DNA from 3 places in the Streptomyces sp. MNU89 genome. Region 2 is predicted to be linked to each of the others. Evidence: riboswitches for the same ligand, from Rfam matches in the RefSeq annotation. Region 2 holds a riboswitch; each other region holds the start of a gene.

Region 1 (4,551 bases), 1.1 Mb from region 2:
GCGACATCGACCCCGAGCGGACCCTCGCCTGGATCGAGCGCTACTTCGGCTCCATCCCCGGCCACGACGGCAAGCAGCCGCCGCGCGACGGCGCCCTGCCCGACGTCATCGGCGAGGAGCTGCGCGAGGAGCTGCGCGAGGAGGTCCCGGCCCGCGCGCTGATGTCCGCCTACCGGCTTCCGGAGGACGGCACCCGCGCCGCCGACGCCGCCGATCTGGCCCTGACGGTCCTCGGCGGCGGCGAGTCCTCCCGGCTGTACAACCGGCTGGTCCGCCGGGACCGCCTCGCCGTCGGCGCGGGCTTCGGCCTGCTGCGGCTGGCGGGCGCCCCCTCGATGGGCTGGCTGGACGTCAAGGCGTCCTCCGGTGTGGAGATCCCCGCCATCGAACGGGCGGTCGACGAGGAGCTGGCCCGGTTCGCCGAAGAGGGCCCGACACCGGAGGAGATGGAGCGCGCCCAGGCGCAGTTGGAGCGCGAGTGGCTGGACCAGCTCGCCACGGTCGGCGGCCGCGCCGACCAGCTCTGCCGGTACGCCGTCCTCTTCGGCGACCCGCAGCTCGCGCTGACGGCGGTGCAGCGGCTGCTGGAGGTCGGCCCCGAGGAGGTGCGCGAGGTGGCGGCGGCGCGGCTGCGTCCCGACAACCGCGCCTCGCTCGTCTACGAGCCGACCGGGCCCGAGCCCGGCGACGGCCCGGACGGCACCGAGGGCACGGACGGCACCGACGAGAAGGAGGCGGCCCAGTGAGCGACGCCGGCACCACCATGACGTACCACCCGATGCCGCGCGCCGGGGAGCCCACGCCCTGGGCCTTCCCGACCCCCGAGCGGGACACCCTGCCCAACGGGCTGACGGTGCTCCACTGCCACCGCCCCGGCCAGAAGGTGGTGGCCGTCGAGATCAATCTGCAGGCACCCCTGGAGGCCGAGCCGGAGGGCACCGACGGCGTCGCCACGATCATGGCGCGCGCCCTCTCGGAGGGCACCGACCAGCACACCGCCGAGGAGTTCGCCGCCGAACTGGAGCGCTGCGGCGCCACCCTGGACGCACACGCGGACCACCCCGGGGTCCGGGTCTCCCTGGAGGTCCCGGCCTCCCGGCTGGCCAAGGCGCTCGGGCTGCTCGCCGACGCCCTGCGGGCCCCGGCCTTCCCCGAGGACGAGGTCGAGCGGCTGGTCCGCAACCGTCTCGACGAGATCCCGCACGAGCTGGCCAACCCCGCCCGCCGGGCCGCGGTGGAGCTCTCCAAGGAGCTGTTCCCGGCCGAGTCCCGGATGTCCCGGCCCCGGCAGGGCACCGAGGAGACCGTCGCGCGGGTGGACGCCGCAGGCGTCCGCGCGTTCTACGCGGCGCACGTCCGCCCCGCCACCGCGACCGCCGTGATCGTGGGCGACTTCACCGGCATCCCGCTGGCCGAGGTCCTCGCCGGCACCCTGGGCACCTGGACCGGCGGCACGGCCGAGGCCCGCCCCGTACCGGCCATCACGGCGGACGACACCGGCCGGGTCGTGATCGTGGACCGGCCGGGCGCGGTGCAGACCCAGGTCCTCGTCGGCCGGGTCGGCCCCGACCGGCACGACCGGGTCTGGGCGGCCCAGGTGCTCGGCGTCTACTGCCTCGGCGGCACGCTCACCTCCCGCCTGGACCGGGTGCTGCGCGAGGAGAAGGGCTACACCTACGGCGTGCGCGCCTTCGGCCAGGTGCTGCGCTCGACGCCCGAGGGCACGGGTGCCTCGCTGCTGGCCATCAGCGGCTCGGTCGCCACGGATGTCACCGGCCCGGCCCTGGAGGACACCTGGCAGGTGCTGCGCACCCTCGCGGCCGGCGGGCTGACCGACGAGGAGCGCGATGTGGCCGTGCAGAACCTGGTCGGGGTCGCGCCGCTGAAGTACGAGACCGCCGCGGCCGTCGCCGGGACCCTGGCCGACCAGGTCGAGCAGTACCTTCCGGATGATTTCCAGGCGCAGTTGTACGCCCGGCTCGCCGAGACCGGCACGGTGGAGGCCACCGCCGCCGCGGTCAGCGCGTTCCCGGTGGACAACCTGGTGACGGTGCTGGTCGGGGACGCCGCCGCGATCGAGGAGCCGGTCCGGGCGCTGGGCATCGGAGAGGTCAAGGTCGTCAGCGGCTGAACGGCCGCTCCGGTCACCGGCGTTCGGGACGCGACCTGTCGAGCAGGACGCGACCTGTCGGCACGCGGCCGTGACGCACCGTCGGAACCGGCGGTCCGTCACGGCCGTTTTCCGGTCACGCCGGTACGGCGCGCGAGGGGCCGGCGGCGGGCCCGGCGGAGGCGCCGATTCCGCCGTGCCGTCCGGCGGGGAGCGCCGCCGTTTGGCCCGTTTTGCCGCGGTGCGGGTGTTCTCTCCTGTGGCCTCCGCAACAAAAAGCCGGTTTTGTTTGGCGCGGCGGAGCCGTCCGTCTTAGCGTCGATCCGGCTGTCCGGCCGGGCACTTCGCCGCAAACCGCGGCACCGGGCAGTCATCGCCGAGTCCCCATGGCGCGAGCCAGGGGAGCCGGGGACCCTCCTTCCCGCACCTCACCGGTGCGGGACGGGCCGCCCCACACCGCCGACGGCGGTACGGGAACGGTCCGGTCCCTTGGGGTGAATCGGGCGCCTCCCCGCGAGGGGCCCGTAGGAGACCTTCCTGCTCCGAACCCGTCAGCTAACCCGGTAGGCGAGAAGGAAGGAAAGGACAGCCGCACCCTATGCCGCCCACCCGTACCACCGGGAAGCACCGCCGTCCGAGCCGTCGCAGCATCCGCCCCGCGCGCGTCGCCGGCATGGCCACCCTCGCCACCAGTGGCGTGGCCGCCACCCTCGCCTCCCCGGCGTTCGCCGCCGACGACAGTGCCCGCGGGGCCGCGGACACCGGGCTCCGCCAGGCGGTCGTCCTCGACGACACCCTCGGCGAGCGGATCGGCGACCAGGCCGAGGCCCAGCAGTCCGCCGCCGACGTGGCCGCCACCATGGAGCGGGCCGAGGCCGCGGCCAGGCGTGAGGCCGCCGAGGCCAAGCGGATCGCCGACGCCCGGGCCAAGGAGGAGCGCGCCGCCAAGGAGCGGGCCGCCCGCGAGGCCGAGCGCAAGCGCCTCAACACCTTCGTGTTGCCGGTCGACGGCAGCTTCGTCTCCACCCAGTACCACGCCTCCGGTGCCGCCTGGTCCTCCGGCAGCCACACCGGGATCGACTTCAAGGCCGCCGAGGGCACCCCGGTCAAGTCCGTGGGTTCGGGCACCGTCGTCGAGGCCGGCTGGGACGGCTCCTACGGCAACAGCGTCGTCATCAGGATGAACGACGGCACCTACACCCAGTACGGGCACCTGTCCGCCCTCAACGTCACCGCGGGCCAGGCGGTCACGCCCGGCCAGCAGATCGGTCTCGCCGGGAACACCGGCAACTCCTTCGGTGCGCACCTCCACTTCGAGGCCCGCACCACCGCCGAGTACGGCTCCGACATCGACCCCGTGGCGTACCTGCGTTCGCACGGCGTCTCGGTCTGACGCTCGGCGCGACGCGAGACCCCGGCCCTCCCGGCCGGGGTCTTCCGCGTATCCGGCTCCGGACGGCCCGGGCCGTCCGGGCCGCTTCCCGCCGTGGCCGGTTTCCTGGCCGGATCGCAATGCACCGGCGCGCACCCTCGTCACCATATTCCGCGTCCTGCAATACAGTTCGGGAATGTCGAGCCCTGTGTTCCACGGGAATTCCAGTGGAGGTCCGGAAATGCGGAGTCGGAGATGAACGGTGATTCGCCGCCCGCCGGCCGCCGTATTCCGGCGCACGCGGTGCGCCATGCGATCCGCGACGACATCGTCGCCGGGGCGTATCCCTTCGGCAGCCGCCTCACCGAGGAGCTGCTCGCGCGCCGCTACGGTGTCTCTCGGGTCCCGGTGCGGGAGGCCCTGCGGGCCCTGGAGTCCGAGGGGTTCGTCACCACGCGGCGGCACGCGGGCGCCTGTGTGGCCGAGCCGACGGAGCGGGAGGCCGCCGACCTGCTGGAGATCCGCTCCCTGCTGGAGCCGCTGGCCGCGGGGCGGGCGGCGCAGCGCCGCACCGAGGCGCATCTCAAGGTGCTGCGCGGGCTGGTGGTGCTCGGGCGGGAGCGGGCGCGCCACGGGCAGGCGGCGGATCTGCGCTCGCTGGACGCCTGGTTCCACGAGACGCTGGCCCAGGCCTCGGGCAGTCCCAGTCTGATCGCCCTGCTCACCCAGGTCCGCCGCAAGATCGCGTGGGTGTACGCGGTCCCGCGGTCGGCGCCCACGGCCGACACCTGGACGGAGCGCGGCGCCATCGTGGACGCCGTCGCGCGGGGGGACGCGGCGCGTGCCCGGGCCCTCATGGCGGCGCACACCGAACTCGCGCCACCGGAGGGCAGCCGGCTGCGCCGTCCGGCCGCGGTGAGGAATCCGAAACAATCCGTCAACACGGAACGCGTCCAGAATTAACAATGCGGGCGTAATGCGGGCGTGGGAAAAGGGGGCGAAGAAGCGGGGAAGGCGCGGACGGGACGCGTATAGGGGCGGGAACGCGGATATCGGGTGGGCGAGAAGA
Region 2 (4,551 bases):
CGGAAGCCCATGAGCAGCGCGACGCCCACGACGATCACGAGCGAGATCAGGTTGGCGACCAGAGAGGTGAAGACGTGTGCCCACAGCACACCCGACCGTGCGATCGGCATGGACTGGAACCGCTCGAAGATTCCGCTCTGCATGTCGGTGAAGAGCCGGTACGCGGTGTAGGAGATGCCCGACGCGATGGTGATCAGCAGGATGCCGGGCAGCATGTAGTTCACGTACGAAACCGACCCGGTGTCGATCGCGCCGCCGAACACGTAGACGAACATCAGCATCATGGCGACCGGCGTGATGGCGGTCGTGATGATGGTGTCCATGCTGCGTGTGACATGGCGCAGGGTCCGCCCCGTGAGAACAGCGGTGTCGCCGAAGAAGTACGCACTCATCCTTGTCCCCTAGCTGTTCGTGCCGATGGCGTCGCTTCTGTCGTCGCCGCCGATGATCGCGAGGAAGATCTCCTCCAGGGTCGGCTGCTTCTCGACGTACTCGACGGTGGCGGGCGGGAAGAGCTGCTTGAGCTCCGCGAGGGTGCCGTTCACGATGATCCGCCCCTGGTGGAGGATCGCGATCCGGTCGGCCAACTGCTCGGCCTCGTCCAGATATTGCGTGGTGAGCAGCACCGTCGTTCCATGGCCGGCGAGCTCCTTGACCGCCTCCCACACCTCGATGCGCGCCTCGGGATCGAGCCCGGCCGTCGGCTCGTCCAGGAAGATCACCGACGGATTCCCGATGAGGCTCATCGCGATGTCCAGCCGGCGGCGCATCCCGCCCGAATACGTGGACACCTTCCGCGTGCCGGCGTCGGTCAGCGAGAAACGCCTCAGCAGGTCATCCGCGGTCGCGCCCGGGTCCTTGAGGTGGCGCAGCCTGGCGACGAGCACGAGGTTCTCCCGACCGCTGAGGATCTCGTCGACGGCCGCGAACTGCCCGGTGAGGCTGATGGACTCCCGCACATTCGTCGGTTGCCCGGCGACGTCGAAGCCATGGACGCCGGCTGTCCCCGCGTCGGCCTTCAGGAGCGTGGCGAGGATCCTCACGGTCGTGGTCTTGCCCGCCCCGTTGGAGCCGAGCAGGGCGAAGATGGTGCCTCGCGCCACGTCGAAGTCCACGCCGCGCAGCACTTCGAGCTTTCCGTACGACTTCTCCAGACCCCGCACGCGAATCGCCGGACCGGCGATCGATTGGGTCACCATGGTCATCTGCCTCCTTCGCGGAGCTCTCCAGTCGACTGTGAGGAAGCTCCTGCCGGAAGGATGGAGGGTTGACCCAGCGTCAAGGTCAAGCCGCGGCCCGGCAACCGGGCAGCCCTCGGGGACCTGGGCCCCGGGCACGGCGACGGGCGGTGCCCGGCCTCCCCCCGAGGCCGGGTACCGCCCGTCGTGTCGTGTTCCGTGCCGCCTGCCGCGTCCTGATGCCCGCCGCCGCGCCCGGAGCCCGCCCGCGCCGCCCGGTTACGCGGGGCGCGTCGCGGCGTAGAAGGGCATGGTGTCGATCGACTCGATGCGCACGTTCGTCCCCGGCTTCGGGGCGTGGATCATCTGGCCGCCGCCTATGTACAGGCCGACGTGGCTGATGTCGCCGTAGAAGAAGATCAGGTCACCCGGCTGCATGGCTGACTTCGCGACGCGCGTTCCCGTGTTCACCTGGTCGTAGGTGGTGCGCGGCAGCGTGACACCGGCGGCCTTCCAGGCGGCGCCGGTGAGACCCGAGCAGTCGTAGGAGTTGGGGCCGGTCGCACCCCAGACGTACGGCTTGCCGATCTGGGCGCGGGCGAACTCGATCGCCTGCTGGGCCTTGGTGCCGGTCGTCGTCTCCGAGGTGCCCGTGCCCGTGCCGGCCGAGGTGTCCGTCCCGGTGGACGTACCGGTGCCGGAGCCGGACGCGGTCTCCGTCCGCTCCTCCTCCTGCTGCCGTGCCTCCTCCGCGAGGCGCTGCCGCTCGGCCTCCTGCTGCCGCGCCAGCTCCTCCGCCTTGCGCTGGGCCTCCGCCTCCTTCTTGCGCTCGATCTCGGCCAGCCGGGCCCGCTCCTCCGCGGTCAGCCGGCCGAGCAGCTCGCGCGCCTCGGCCAGCTTGGTCTGGACGGTCCGCTTGCTCTCCCGCAGCTTCTCCTGCGCGTCGGTGAGCGTGGCGAGGCTCTTGCCCGCCTCCTCGCGCTTCTCCGTGGTCGCGACCTGCTGCTCGCGGAACTCCTCGACGGCCTGCTCCTGCTGGTCCGTCATCCGGGCCATCACGCGCGTCTGGTCGAAGTAGTCCTGCGGGTCGGAGGCGAGGAGCATGGTGGCGGTGGGGCTCATGCCGCCGTTGCGGTACTGCGCGGTCGCGAAGCTGCCGAGGCTCCTCCGCGCCTCGTTGAGCTTCTCGGTGCGCTTGGCGACGGCGTCGAGGAGGCCGTCGACCCTGGAACGCTGTTCCTCCGTGCGCTCCTTGGCCCTGTTGTACTGCTGGGTGGCGCTTCCCGCCTGGCGGTAGAGCTCGTCGACCTTCTTCTGTACTTCCTCGACGGACTGCTTCGGTTCGCCGTCGCCGGGCGCGGCCTGCGCGCTCTGGAGGAGGGTGACGGAGGCGAGGGCCGCTGTGCCGAGGCCGACGGCGGTGCGACGCGAAGCCGGGGTACCGAGGGGCCGGGATTTGCGGTGCGACGCCAAGATCGGCGCTCCTTCCGTGGACCGCCTACCGGGTTAGCTGTCGGGTTCGGGCGTATTCGGAAGGCTGCCCTACGGTCGGTGCGAGGCGCGGTGCGCGCCGCGCGGTGACCGATTCACCCCGGTGCCGCGTCTGGGTCCCCGGTTCCGGACGCCCTGGGGAAGGGGGCCGGATTCGGCGGTGGCTGCCCGTGCCGGCGCGGTCGCCGGCGGGGAGTGCGGGCCGCCTGATCGAGCACCGTAGCCAGTTGTGCGGCTCGTGTGAAGGCCGGTGTGCGATATGCCCGAAACCATTCCGTTATATTTTCCGAGCGGAGTGGAATTCTGCCGTCCGGGTGGCTGACCGGGCACGGTAAGTAACGCATAAAGACCGGAGGCGGTACGGGAGTTCGGGCCTCGGGTCCCTTCCCGCGGCCGGGGCCGGGCGACGCGTCCCGGGGCGTCCCGGGAACGGGCCGGCCGTGCCGGCACCCCGGGCTCCGCGCGCCCGTACGGCCCCGTGACGGCGGAAGCGGGCAACCCGGTGCCGCCTGTCGGCGGGGCCGCCTAGACTCGGTGGGCGATGAGCAGCCTCTTTGACGACAGTTTCCTGGCAGACCTCGGCCCCGCGGACGAGGAGCCCCCGCCGCCCGAGCACGACGCCCCCGGCGAGGAGATCCCGGCCGATCTCTTCGGCGGCGCGTTCGACGGCGCACCCCGGGAGGCGTACTACCGCGACGGTGCCCCGAGGCCCGTCACCGACCCCGCCGCGCTGCTGCACGGTCTCAACGACCAGCAGCGCGCCGCCGTGCTGCACACCGGTTCGCCCCTGCTCATCGTCGCCGGTGCCGGCTCCGGCAAGACCCGGGTCCTCACGCACCGCATCGCGTATCTGCTCGCCGCCCGCGGCGCGCACCCCGGCTCGATCCTCGCGATCACCTTCACCAACAAGGCCGCGGGCGAGATGAAGGAGCGCGTGGAGGAGCTGGTCGGCCCGCGGGCGAACGCCATGTGGGTCTCCACCTTCCACAGCGCCTGCGTCCGCATCCTGCGCCGCGAGAGCAAGAAGCTGGGCTTCACCTCCAGCTTCTCGATCTACGACGCCGCCGACTCCAAGCGGCTGATGGCCCTGGTCTGCCGCGATCTGGACCTGGACCCCAAGCGCTTCCCGCCGAAGTCCCTCACGGCCAAGGTCTCCAACCTCAAGAACGAGCTGATCGACGAGGAGGACTTCGCCGCCCAGGCCGCCGCCGAGTCCTCCCCGAGCAGCTTCGACAAGACGCTCGCCGAGGCGTACACGATGTACCAGCAGCGGCTGCGCGAGGCCAACGCCCTCGACTTCGACGACATCATCATGACCACCGTCCATCTCCTCCAGGCGTTCCCGGACGTCGCCGAGCACTACCGGCGCCGCTTCCGGCACGTCCTCGTCGACGAGTACCAGGACACCAACCACGCGCAGTACACGCTCATCCGCGAACTCGTCGGCACGGCCGCCGGAGCGGAGCGGGGCGGGGACGAGGGCGGTCGGGGCGAGCCGGCCGTGGAGCCGGCCGAACTGTGCGTCGTCGGCGACGCGGACCAGTCGATCTACGCCTTCCGCGGTGCGACGATCCGCAACATCCTCCAGTTCGAGGAGGACTACCCCGACGCCACCACCATCCTGCTGGAGCAGAACTACCGCTCCACCCAGACCATCCTGAGCGCCGCCAACGCCGTCATCGAGCGCAACGAGAACCGCCGCCCCAAGAACCTCTGGACGGACGCCGGCGCGGGCTCCGCGATCACCGGCTACGTCGCCGACACCGAGCACGACGAGGCCCAGTTCGTCGCCGACGAGATCGACCGGCTGACCGACGCCGGCCAGGCCAAGGCGGGTGACGTCGCGGTCTTCTACCGCACCAACGCCCAGTCCCGGGTGTTC
Region 3 (4,551 bases), 1.0 Mb from region 2:
ACGCCGCTCCGCCGGTACGGCGAGCACGGCGGCCACCACACCGGCCAGGGTCATCAGCGCGGCACCGATCTGGAAGGCCAGCACGGTGTCGCCGACGACGCCCGACCCGGTGAGCTTCGCGAAGACGAGCGGGCCGCTGATGCCGCCCGCGGCGGTGCCGATCGCGTAGAAGAAGGCGATCGCCATGGCCCGGGTCTCCATCGGGAAGACCTCGCTGACCGTCAGATACGCGGAGCTCGCACCGGCCGAGGCGAAGAAGAGCACCACGCACCAGCAGGCGGTGAGGGTCCTGGCGGTCAGATGGCCACCGTCGAAGAGCCAGGCGGTGATGAAGAGGAGCACACCGGAGAGGATGTACGTGCCGGAAATCATGATCTTGCGGCCCACGGTGTCGAAGAGCTTGCCGAGCAGCAGCGGCCCGAAGAAGTTGCCCAGCGCGATCACCGCGAAGAAGTAGCCGGTGGAGCCGGTGCCCACGTCGTAGAACGTGGTGAGGATCGCGCCGAAGCCGAAGGTGATGGCGTTGTAGAGGAAGGCCTGGCCGATGAAGAGCGAGAAGCCGAGGACGGCGCGCCTGCGGTAGTGCGAGAAGACGGTGCGGGCGATCAGCCCGAAGCCGATGCTCTTGCGCTGGTGGATGGTGATCTCGCCGGCCGGCTCCGGGAGTTCCTCGCCCTTCTCGGCGGTGACCTGCTCCTCGGCCTCCCGGACCAGGGCTTCCGCCTCCTCGCCCCGGCCGTGGATGAAGAGCCAGCGTGGACTCTCCGGTACGTGCCGGCGGACGAGGAGGATCACCAGTCCGAAGACGACGCCCAGCCCGAAGGTCAGCCGCCAGCCGAGGTCCTTGGGGAAGATGTCGGTGTCCAGCATGACGATGGACAGCAGGGAACCGCCGACCGCGCCCAGCCAGAAACTGCCGTTGATGATGAGGTCGACCCGGCCCCGGTAGAGGGAAGGGATCAGCTCGTCGATGGCCGAGTTGATGGCCGCGTACTCGCCGCCGATGCCGAAGCCCGTGAGGAAGCGGAAGACGAAGAACCACCAGCTGGAGAAGGAGACGGCGGTCAGCGCGGTGGCGGCCAGATAGACGGCCAGCGTGATGATGAAGAGCTTCTTGCGGCCGTAGCGGTCGGTGAGCCGGCCGAAGAAGAGCGCGCCCAGACAGGCCCCGGCGACGTAGAGCGCCGCGGCGACACCGGTGACCTGGCCGGAGCTGATGGGCAGACCGCTGCCCTCCTCCGAGAGCCGGCCCGCGATGTTGCCGACGACGGTGACCTCCAGACCGTCGAGGATCCACACGGTGCCGAGGCCGATGACGATGGTCCAGTGCCAGCGTGACCAGGGCAGTCTGTCCAGCCGGGCGGGCACGGCCGTGGTGACCGTGCCCGTTCCCGCTCGCGCGTCCAAGGGGTAGTCCGCCGCCATCCCCGCACCCTCCGCTCGGCTCCGGCCCGGGGCGGCGCCCCGGTGCTCATCCGTGCAGGCAGGTTCCCGGCGCCGTGCGATTCACGCCCCCGGGGTGGGCCGGCCGGAGGGATCAGGGGCCGGGCAGGCCGGCGGCCCTGGCGTCGGGGGACGCACCAGGGCTGCCGGAGCAGAGGCCCGCGCTGCGAGTGGGCGGGGCGATGCGGGGAGGCCGGGATGGGGGCGGCCGGGACCGTCGGTGGAAAGCCGCAGGGTACGGGGTTTGCGGCAGACGGGTGGGGCATACGCAGAAGCGGGACACGGGGTAACACCCGGGGGCCGGAGGGCGCGTCTGCGAGCGCGCCCTCCGCTTCCGGCCCCCGGACCGGGCCGAGCGGGCGTGGCCCGTCCGCGAGCGTGCCGCGGGATGCCGGAGGGTGAGGGCTTGGGCCGTGGTGCGATGTCGCGGTTCAGATGTTCTTGCCGTGGTCGCGGAGCCAGGCCGCGGGGTTGACCGGGTCGCCGCCACCGGGCCGGACCTCCAGGTGGAGATGCGGGCCGGAGGAGTTGCCGGTGGAGCCGACGCGGCCGATCGTGTCGCCGGTGGTGACCTCGCCGGAGGTGACGGTCATCGAGGAGAGGTGGCAGTACCAGATCTCCGTGCCGTCATCGAGGGTGAGGATGATGCGGTAGCCGTACGAACCGGCCCAGCCGGCCTCGGTGATCGTGCCGCCGTGCACCGCCTTGACGGGGGTGCCGGTCGGGGCGGCGAAGTCCTGGCCGGTGTGGCTGCTGGACCACATGGAGCCGGACTCGCCGAAGCTCGAGGTGAGGGTGTAGGAGGAGAGCGGAAGCGCGTAGCTGGCGGCCAGCTTGGCCAGCCGCTCCTCCTCCGCCTTGCGCGCGGCTTCCTCTTCCGCCTTGCGCTCGGCCTCCTCCGCGGCCTTCTTCTTGGCCGCCTCGGCCTCCGCCTTCTTGGCGGCGGCGTCCTCGGCGGCCTTCTCCCGCGCGGCCTGCTCGGCGGCCAGCCGCTCGGTGGTCTCGGCGACGCTCTGCTGCTGCTCGGCCTGGCGCATGATGCGGGCCCGCAGGGCCTCTCCGGCGTCGGCGCCCTGAGCGATCTCGTCCGTGGTGAGCCCGGCCTGCGACAGCGGGGCGCGGCTGGCGGTGGCGGAGACGTCGTTGGAGCCGCCGACCAGGGAGTCGATGGCGGGCAGCTTGTCCGTCACCGGGGAGAGGTCGGGCAGCGAGATGGGGGCCGGGGGGCGGTCCTTGGCCGTGGCCATGCCGCCGGCGCCTACAGCCGCGATCACCCCGACGCCCAGGACGGCGCCGCTCCGGGCCATGCCTCCGCCGCGCTGTTTGACGACGCGGTGCCTGCCCCGGACCGGGGCGGTGGAATCGGCGGTGGGGTTCCACTCACCGACGGGCTCTCCGTCGAAGAGGGGACCGGAGGTGGACGGACCGGCCCACGTCTCGGGGGCAGGGCTGCTGGACGCCACGGAGGCGCACTCCTTTCCTTCCTTCTCGCCTACCGGGTTAGCTGACGGGTTCGGAGCAGGAAGGTCTCCTACGGTTCCCTCCTCGCGGAGGGGCCCGATTCACCCCAAGGATTGGTTCCCCGGTTCCCTTGGTGCAGGTGGTGCTGTTCCGCGCATGCGGGATTCGGCGACTGCGCAGGCGGTGCCACCCTTGGTGGCGGCTGGGACGACCGCGCTGCGTTATCGAACGTTAATTGACGGAGCACCCGTATTCCAAGCCGTTCCGGCTGATCTTTTGGTAATGACCGCATGAAGAAAACGGACATCGGCCGCCAGAGCCGGGCGAGTTGACCGGGCGGCGGAAAACCTGTTTCCGCTGATCGTGCATCAGTTGTTATCGCCTGGACACCTGCCGTCACACAGCGTTGCCGTGGCCGGCGGCGGACGTCGGGTTGCGGGCGTGCCGGAGCGGACGGCGAGGGTCCGCGGCCCGCGGTCCGGCAGTCGGGAGATCCGGCGGTGGGGAGGTCCGGCGCTCAGGGGACCCGGCGGTCAGGAGCGCCGCTCGGGGATGTCCGTGACCGCGAGGAGCGCCATGTCGTCATGGGCGCGGCCGCCGGTGTGCAGGGCCACGTCCCCGACGATGGTGTCCAGCAGCTCCTCCGGGTCGCTGAAGGACCGTCCGGTCAGACTGAGTTGGGGATCGTAGAACTCACCGGCACGGTTGCGGGCCTCCGTGACGCCGTCGGTGAAGAGCAGGAGGGTGCACCCGCGCGGAAACACGATCTCCTCCACCCGGTCCGGCTCGGTCCGCAGCCACGCCAGGCCGAGCGGTACGGCGGGCACTAGCGGTTCGACGGCGCACACGGTCCCGTCACCGGTGAGCATCAGCGGGGCCGGGTGACCGCGGTTGAGCAGCCGCAGCCTCCGGGCCGACAGCCCGGAAGCGCTCCCGCCGGGAGCGCCGGATCCACCCGGGTCCGCCCCGAGGGAGCTCTCGTGCGGGATCTCGGCGAGCACGGCCGTGGTGAACCCCTCGCTCCGCTCCAGCCCTTCCCGGCGCTTCGCCTCCCGCACGAGCGCGCCCTCCAGCCGTTCCGCGATCCCCGTCAGCTCCGGCTCCTCCTCGGCCGCTTCCCGGAACGCCCCGAGGACGATCGCGACCGCGCCCACCGCCCCTATGCCCTTGCCGCGTACGTCACCGACGATGAGCCGCACCCCGTGCGGGGTGGACTGGACCGCGTAGAGGTCGCCACCGATTCCCGCGTCCGCCTGCGCGGCCTCGTAGCGGGCGGCGACGCGCAGCCCGCCGATGCGGCCGGCAGGGGCCGGCAGCACGGCCCGCTGGGCGGCCTCCGCGACATTCCGGACGGAGGCCAGCGCGCGGTGGCCGTGGCGCACCACGCGGTTGATGAAGACGGCGAGGCCCGCCACGGTGACCACCGTGGCCGTGTCGAGCAGCGACTGGTACTGCCCGAGCGTGTGGTGCAGCAGAGCGATCCCGAGCATCGCCAGGCTGGAGACGACGGCCGTCAGGATCGTGGCGGGGCCGGTGTAGAGGGCCGCGGCGACCATGGGCGCGGCTGCGAAGAACGGCGAGCCGGTCAGCTCCGGCGGTGCCAACAGGCCGAAGACCAGGCCGCCGACGATCAGGAAGCCCGGGATC

What was found. Region 2 has a riboswitch for cyclic di-AMP ahead of E4N63_RS12565 (C40 family peptidase). Riboswitches for the same ligand answer to the same signal wherever they lie in the genome.
Region 1: another riboswitch for cyclic di-AMP. It lies ahead of E4N63_RS08045 (M23 family metallopeptidase); the one in region 2 lies ahead of E4N63_RS12565 (C40 family peptidase).
Region 3: another riboswitch for cyclic di-AMP. It lies ahead of E4N63_RS17270 (M23 family metallopeptidase); the one in region 2 lies ahead of E4N63_RS12565 (C40 family peptidase).

What each region holds. Positions count from the first base shown of each region.
Region 1 is NZ_JAJKLL010000001.1:1,877,875-1,882,425, reverse strand. It holds gene E4N63_RS08055 (pitrilysin family protein) at 1-746, shown strand, start outside; gene E4N63_RS08050 (pitrilysin family protein) at 743-2,131, shown strand; cyclic di-AMP (ydaO/yuaA leader) riboswitch at 2,475-2,694, shown strand; gene E4N63_RS08045 (M23 family metallopeptidase) at 2,709-3,503, shown strand; gene E4N63_RS08040 (GntR family transcriptional regulator) at 3,738-4,445, shown strand.
Region 2 is NZ_JAJKLL010000001.1:2,952,456-2,957,006, reverse strand. It holds gene E4N63_RS12575 (ABC transporter permease) at 1-392, opposite strand, end outside; gene E4N63_RS12570 (ABC transporter ATP-binding protein) at 402-1,199, opposite strand; gene E4N63_RS12565 (C40 family peptidase) at 1,458-2,651, opposite strand; cyclic di-AMP (ydaO/yuaA leader) riboswitch at 2,658-2,839, opposite strand; gene pcrA (DNA helicase PcrA) at 3,211-4,551, shown strand, end outside.
Region 3 is NZ_JAJKLL010000001.1:3,999,361-4,003,911, reverse strand. It holds gene E4N63_RS17275 (MFS transporter) at 1-1,425, opposite strand, end outside; gene E4N63_RS17270 (M23 family metallopeptidase) at 1,875-2,906, opposite strand; cyclic di-AMP (ydaO/yuaA leader) riboswitch at 2,918-3,085, opposite strand; gene E4N63_RS17265 (PP2C family protein-serine/threonine phosphatase) at 3,438-4,551, opposite strand, start outside.